2 regions of the Arthrobacter sp. NyZ413 genome follow, and region 1 is predicted to be linked to the other one. Evidence: riboswitches for the same ligand, from Rfam matches in the RefSeq annotation. Region 1 holds a riboswitch; the other holds the start of a gene.

The links. A riboswitch is a leader RNA that binds a small molecule or an ion and turns the genes downstream of it on or off. The one in region 1 is predicted to bind cyclic di-AMP.
Region 2: it holds a riboswitch for cyclic di-AMP, as region 1 does, so the genes downstream of both, ABCW42_RS04590 (NlpC/P60 family protein) here and ABCW42_RS19325 (hypothetical protein) in region 1, are expected to answer to the same signal.

What each region holds. Positions count from the first base shown of each region.
Region 1 covers NZ_CP155434.1:4,139,637-4,143,035, reverse strand. Annotated here, with positions in the region: gene ABCW42_RS19330 (6-phosphofructokinase) at 1-689, shown strand, start outside; gene ABCW42_RS19325 (hypothetical protein) at 824-1,861, opposite strand; cyclic di-AMP (ydaO/yuaA leader) riboswitch at 1,866-2,011, opposite strand; gene ABCW42_RS19320 (ATP-dependent DNA ligase) at 2,177-3,241, shown strand; gene ABCW42_RS19315 (helix-turn-helix domain-containing protein) at 3,243-3,399, opposite strand, start outside.
Region 2 covers NZ_CP155434.1:941,379-944,777, forward strand. Annotated here, with positions in the region: gene ABCW42_RS04580 (metal-dependent transcriptional regulator) at 1-449, shown strand, start outside; cyclic di-AMP (ydaO/yuaA leader) riboswitch at 602-818, shown strand; gene ABCW42_RS04585 (M23 family metallopeptidase) at 821-1,639, shown strand; cyclic di-AMP (ydaO/yuaA leader) riboswitch at 1,785-1,953, shown strand; gene ABCW42_RS04590 (NlpC/P60 family protein) at 1,958-2,728, shown strand; gene ABCW42_RS04595 (HNH endonuclease) at 2,986-3,399, shown strand, end outside.

The DNA.
Region 1 (3,399 bases):
CCGACGCCGGACTGAAGATCGTCGGCGTGCCCAAGACCGTGGACAACGACCTCGACGCCACCGACTACACCTTCGGGTTCGACACCGCAGTACAGATCGCCACCGAGGCCATCGACCGGCTCCGCACCACGGGCGAATCGCACCACCGCTGCATGATCGCCGAAGTCATGGGCCGCCACGTCGGCTGGATCGCCCTGCACGCCGGCATGGCCTCCGGCGCCCACGCGATCCTCATCCCGGAACAAAAGGTCAGCATCGAACAAATCTCCAAATGGGTCCAGGAAGCCCACGACCGCGGACGCGCACCCCTCGTGGTCGTAGCCGAAGGCTTCGTGCCGGACCACATGGAAGCGCCCCATTCCGAACGCGGCCTGGACACCTTCGGCCGCCCGCGCCTCGGCGGCATCGCCGACCAGTTGGCTCCGGAGATCGAGGCCCGCACCGGCATCGAAACCCGTGCCACGATCCTGGGACACATCCAACGCGGCGGCGTCCCCTCGGCCTTCGACCGGGTCCTCGCCACCCGCCTCGGCATGGCCGCCATCGACTCGGTGGTCGAAGGCCGGTGGGGCAATATGGTTTCCCTCAAGGGCACGGATATTGAGCATGTTGCCTTCGAATCGGCTTTGGGCAAGCTCAAGACCGTCCCCCAGCACCGCTACGACGAAGCCGCCGTCCTCTTCGGCTAGGAATACTGCCTGTCAGTAACGCGGCCTGAGCTGGCAGCGCCACTCGGCCGGCCGGCGTCGGAACGTGGCGGTGAGGCTGTGCCTGCAGACGCGGCCGTGCCAACCGGACGAGTGTGGCCGATGCCAACCCATCCTCATAGCAGCGCTCCCGACGCGGCGCTCAAGATCGACGCCAAGCCGTCGGTGGAGTCAGTGGGTGCCGGAGTCGAGGCGATGCTGCTCTGGTCTGAGGGCCGCGGCTTCGAATGGCCGGGAGGGTTGGGGGAACCCGGATCGCTCGGCGTCGGAGTGGGGGTTGAAGGATCCGTGGGGCTCGGCGTCGGCCTCGGATACCGCGGCCCGGACGTGCCGGGGTCGGATGGCGTCGGGCTCGGAACAACCGGTTGCGCGGGATCGGCGGGCGCCGGCACGGCCGGAACAGCGGGTGCCGGCACCGCGGGAACGATCGGCGCGAGGCTCGGCGGAAGTGCCGACGGGGTCACGCCCGGCACCTGGATACGGATGGGCGGGGTGGCTACCCGCTCCGAACCGCTGCTGGAAGATGAGCCTTGCGCGGGATGGTTCGCCTCGGCGGATTGACTCGCGTTGGTGGCCTTGGACGTCGCGGTCGGTGTCGTCGTCGTGCCGGGGGTGGTGCTCGCGCCCGTGGACGGGGCTGCGTTCTCCGGCGAGTTCTGGTCTCCGGTGTCGCCGGAATCCTGGGTCTGGCTATCCGTATTGAACAGCGGCAATTCAAGCGCGTGACCGATCGAACTTGCCGTCAGGACGAGGCCGACGGCGCCCGCCACTACCGCCATCCGCTGGCTCATGGCCTTGAAGTTCGCTGCCTTCTTCAGGACGGCGTGCGGTTCCTTGCTGAACGACGAGCCCGAGAACGACGCCGGGGCGATGCTGCTGCGGACCGGAGCGGTTGTGGACTCTGCCGCCGCCACGGGGAGCGGCACCGTCGGGGGTCCTGGCGTGGTGGACGCGGCAGGCGCCTGGCCCGCTTCGGCGGCCCTCTTGCGCTCAGCGGCCCGGGCGGCCGCGCGCGTGGTGGGTGCCGCCGTCGTACTTTCGAAAGAAGTAGCGGGAACCGAAGGTGCGCTCGGTTCGGCCCGACGGCGACCGCTTGGCTTGGTGGGTCCGGCCGGATTTTGGGCGCGGCGCGGCTGATCCATGGTTGGGGACATGGTGGTTGCCTCTCTACGCCTGCGAGGTTAGCTGTCGGGTTCGGACGAGGCCGTCCGGCCGCTGGGCGGCTTCACCCCGAGGGCCCATGGAGGGTAGGCCCGGAGACTGTGGGTCCCCCGTCTCTGCCGCGGGTCTGGCGGATTCCGGGTTGCGGCAGAGCTCGGCGTCAGCCCGGAAGCGCCCCAGTTGGGGAATGGAGCGCCCTTCGACCGTACAGGAGGCTGGAGGCAAAGTCACATTTAGGTAACGGGATGGTTACTGGAATCCGCGCAAGGCTAGCTTTCCATGCCGGCATGCGGGTAGAACAGGGTCGTATGGAGCTGCCAGTGATGCCGCCGATCCCGCCCATGCTCGCCAAGCCTGTTCCCTCGATCCCTGACGTAGGGCACTTCGAGCCGAAATGGGATGGCTTCCGGACAATCGTTTTCAAGGATGGCGACGAGATCATCCTTGGCAGCCGCAACGAACGCCCGATGACAAGGTACTTCCCCGAGCTCATCGACGCCCTGCGCCTGAACCTTCCGCCCAAATGCGTGGTCGACGGCGAGATCGTCCTGATCTCGGGCACCCGCCTTGACTTCGAAGGGCTTCAGCAGCGGATCCATCCGGCCGAGAGCCGGGTGCGGCTGCTCGCGAAAAACACGCCAGCGTCATTCATTGCCTTCGACATCCTCGCGCTGGACGACCAGAACCTCATGGACCGGCCCTTCGCCGAGCGGCGCGCCGCCCTCGAGGGCGCGTTGGCGGGGGCGAAGGCGCCTGTTTTCGTCACGCCCGCCGTCCAGGAATTGAGCCGGGCCCAAGAGTGGTTCGCGCTCCTTGAAGGAGCAGGGCTCGACGGCGTGCTGTCCAAACCGCTCGACGGAACCTACCAGCCGAACAAGCGGGTCATGTTCAAGACCAAGCACGAGCGGACGGCGGACTGCGTGGTGGCGGGATTCCGCTGGCACAAAACGGCCAAGGTGGTCGGGTCGATGTTGCTGGGCCTCTACGATGACGGAGGACGGTTGCAGCACGTGGGCGTTGTGGCTTCCTTCCCCATGGCGCGACGCCAAAGCCTGGTGGCCGAACTCGAGCCGTACCAGACCGGGCTTGGCGAACATCCTTGGGGAGATTGGGCGGGGCAAGGTTCAGGTTCCTCCGCCTCCCGGATGCCTGGCGGGCCCAGCCGGTGGAGCGCCGGCAAGGACTTTTCCTTCGTGCCGCTCCGCCCGGAACTCGTGGTCGAGGTGGCGTACGACTTCATGGAAGGCGACCGATTCCGGCATACCACCCAGTTCCGCCGCTGGCGCCCGGACCGCGAGCCGGAAAGCTGCACTTACGCGCAGTTGGAGGTATCAGCCGATTATGACCTTGGGGAGGTCCTGCCGCTGCGTTGACCTACCCTTCGTGTCCCTGGTCCGGGTTCACCGAGGCCGCGGACTCTTCCTGGGAACGCTTTTGTTTGTCCAGCCAGGCCATGACGTCCGCGAGCCGGATGCGCCGGTGCGTTCCGCGGTATTCCACCGGGATTTCGCCGCGATCCGTCATGTTGCGC
Region 2 (3,399 bases), 1.2 Mb from region 1:
AGCGGCTACTGGCCGACGTCATCGGTCTGGACTGGGCCTACGTCCACGACGAAGCCTGCCGCTGGGAGCACGTCATGAGCGAGCGTGTGGAAAGGCGCCTTTACGAACTCCTGGACCACCCCACCGAATCTCCCTACGGTAACCCGATCCCCGGGCTTGAGGCCTTGGGCGGATCAGCCACCAACGCCTTCGCCGATGGCGTTGTCAACCTCCTGGACGCCATGGACGACTACTCTCCGGACAACCGCGTTACGGTCAGCCGCCTGGCCGAGCCCATCCAGGTGGAACCGGAGTTGCTGGTCCAGCTGGACGAGGGCGGAATCCGGCCCGGGGCCAGGGTTTCCCTGGAGCGCGTCGGCGAATACATTTCGGTCCGCGTTCCCAACATCGACGGCGCCCTCGAACTGCCGCCGGAGGTAGCTTCGCACGTCTTTGTCACGGTGGCTTAGCGCGCCTGCAGGACCTTCGCCGGGCTACTCGCCAGAGCGCTCGCCGGACCGCTTCCGGAAAGATAACGAAATTATTACTACAGGGGTTAATCCCCTATAGTTAACCACTAGCGCCGATACCAAAGCGTTACCTGATCCGGAGCCTAGTTCTGCCAGCGGATCAGCTGGATTAGTCCATTCACTGGCAGAAGCGGGGGAACCATCAGCGGTTGCCGAAATGCAGCCTTGGGGTGAAGTCCGCAGCGGAGAGCAAATCACGGGACCCTTGACCGGGCTGCCCGCGTTCGGTGCTCCTCTACGCGGACCGGGTCTTCGAACTCTCTGACCCGAATCCGACAGCTAACTTCGCAGGCTTGTTAGAGAGGAAAATCTTGAGCACGCAGACCACCAGGGGCCGCAGACGCGCGTCCGTGCCTACTGCTGAGCTGCGAACCGCGCACGTTCCGCCGCAAGGCCGCCCTCGGGATTCGCAGCGCGAAGTGCGCCGACGCAAGGGCCCCTTGCGTCAAATGGCCGAGTTTGCCGCAGCCAGCGGAGTGGGCCAAAAGGCTGGCGTGGCCCTCGCGGTCACGGGCCTCGTCCTGACCGTCACGATGCCGGGCACCGGTGCCCTGACTGCTACGTCAGAATCGGGCCAGGCCTCGTCCGCCGTTGGGACGCAGCCCGAGATTCCAGCGTCCGCCAGCGCCACCATCGACTTCAGCCGGGCCGCGGTTTCGACGACGGCGGACCCGGACAGCCGGCTCAAGCAGCTCTTGAGCGCGCAATCGGTCGGCTCAATCCAGGCTTCTTCTTCAAAGGGCACCCTGGGTGCCCCTTTGGACACCTTGGTCGCGTCGTCGCCGTTCGGCTACCGCGTGAATCCCATTACGGGTGCCGTGGGGGAATTCCACCGTGGCCAGGACTTCGTGGCCCAGTGCGGGACCCCCGTGCACGCCGCTGCGGCCGGGAAGGTAACGTTCGCCGGCTGGCACCCTTATGGCGGAGGAAACCGCGTTGTGGTGGATCACGGTAACGGTCTGGAAACGACGTACAACCATTTGTCGGCGTTCAACGTCAAGGTGGGCCAGGCGGTCAGCCGCGGAGACGTCGTCGCCTTGAGCGGAACCACAGGCGCCTCCACCGGTTGCCACCTGCATTTTGAAGTGATGGTCAACGGCGATGTCGTTGACCCAATGGGCTGGCTCTAGCCAATCCGATGGTCGTCTATCGCATGATTGTCACGCTCCGTGACCTGAATGTGACTTTCGCTCCAAACTCCTGTACCGTCTAACTCGCATCAACTTTTAGAGAGTTGATGCACCCGGGTGGATTGCCTAGCTCTGCCACTGCCCGGGTCTCCGTTCGCAAAACATCGTCTGGCAGAGGCGGGGGACCCACTTTTGGTCATCTTCACGGATGGCCTTGGGGTTAAGTCGTGCGCGATTCCGGAAGGAAGAGCGTGCGGCCGGATGACTCCCATCCGAATCCGACAGCTTACCTCGCGGGCATAGGGAGAGGCCTTTCACGTGTCTTCACGCTCTACTCTTGCGCGCCACCGTGCCGCGGTCACTAAGACCAACTCGCTTGCCGTTATCGCAAAGACGGTCGGCAGCAACGCCGGTGGCGTAGGCCGTCAGGCAGCCGTTATCGCGGCTGCGTCCGGACTGGTCCTTACCAGCGGTATCGCAGCAAACGCTGCCGAAACCAACGTCCCCCGCGAATCCACTGCGACCTCCACGCTGGAAGTCCAGTCCGTCGCCCAAGCCAGCATCGCGGCCGACTCCTCGGTTGCCATCAAGTACGAGCGCCCGGTTGTTTCCACCGAAGCCGCTCCTGTCGCCCAGGCTCCGGTAGCCGTCCAGGAAGCAACTCCCGCGACGCAGACCGACGCTCCGGCCGCCACCACCGGCGGCGTCACGGCAACCCTGGCAGTTTCCACTCCTTCCCCTGCCGCGAAGCTTGCCAGCGGCCAGGGCGCAGCAATTGCCGCCGCTGCCTACGCACAGCTCGGCGTTGCCCAGGACTGCACCGCCCTGGCCACCAACGCACTCGCTGCCGTCGGTATCCACTTCCACGGCTGGCCGGCAGACTACCTTTCCCTTGGCCGCACGGTCAGCGCCGCTGAAGCTCAGCCGGGCGACCTCGTCTACTACCAGAACGGCGGCATGGGCATGGCCCACATCGCTGTCTACGTCGGTAACGGCATGGCTGTCCACGGTGGCTGGAACGGTGGCACCACCGCCCTGTACAGCGTCAACGTTGGTTCGGGCCCGGTCTTCATCCGCGTCGGCGGCTAATCAGTTTTTTACAATGTCCCCGCTGCCTTTCGGCAGCGGGGACATTGTCTTTAATCGCGCCGTCACGGGTTCCCCTCCCCGTGCCCGCCGCATGTCCGGCACGTGAACATTGCCCTACAGTCTTCCGGAACCGGCCTGTGGATTCGTTGATTTGGCAATTGAATGCTTACTCTTGTCATGTCGATCCACAGCCCGTACATGCAGAGGGCAGCCGGCCCTCGCGCCCCTGACGGGTGCGGCCGTGAAGAGGTACGTGCATGCGCACACTCGTTCTGAATGCTGGATATGAACCGCTGGCGGTAGTAACCTTCCGCCGGGCGCTGGTCCTTGTGCTTACGGGAAAAGCGAGCGTAGTGGCCGAAGGCGACGAGCCTGTCGTCGGGCCACAGGAGATTCTCGGACGACCCTCCGTGATTCTTCTCAATCGCTACATCCGCCCAAGGTACAACCGGATCACGGCGGTCACTCGCCGCGGCGTGCTGCGCCGCGACGGACACCGTTGCGCCTATTGCGGGAAAGCAGCCCACACTATTGACCACGTCCACCCCAAATCCAGGGGCGGCGCGGATTCCTGGGAAAACCTCGTGGCGGCGTGCCTGCGGTGCAACAACGCCAAGAGTGACCACACACCGGCCGAGATGGGCTGGAAGCTGAGGTTCACTCCCGCGCCA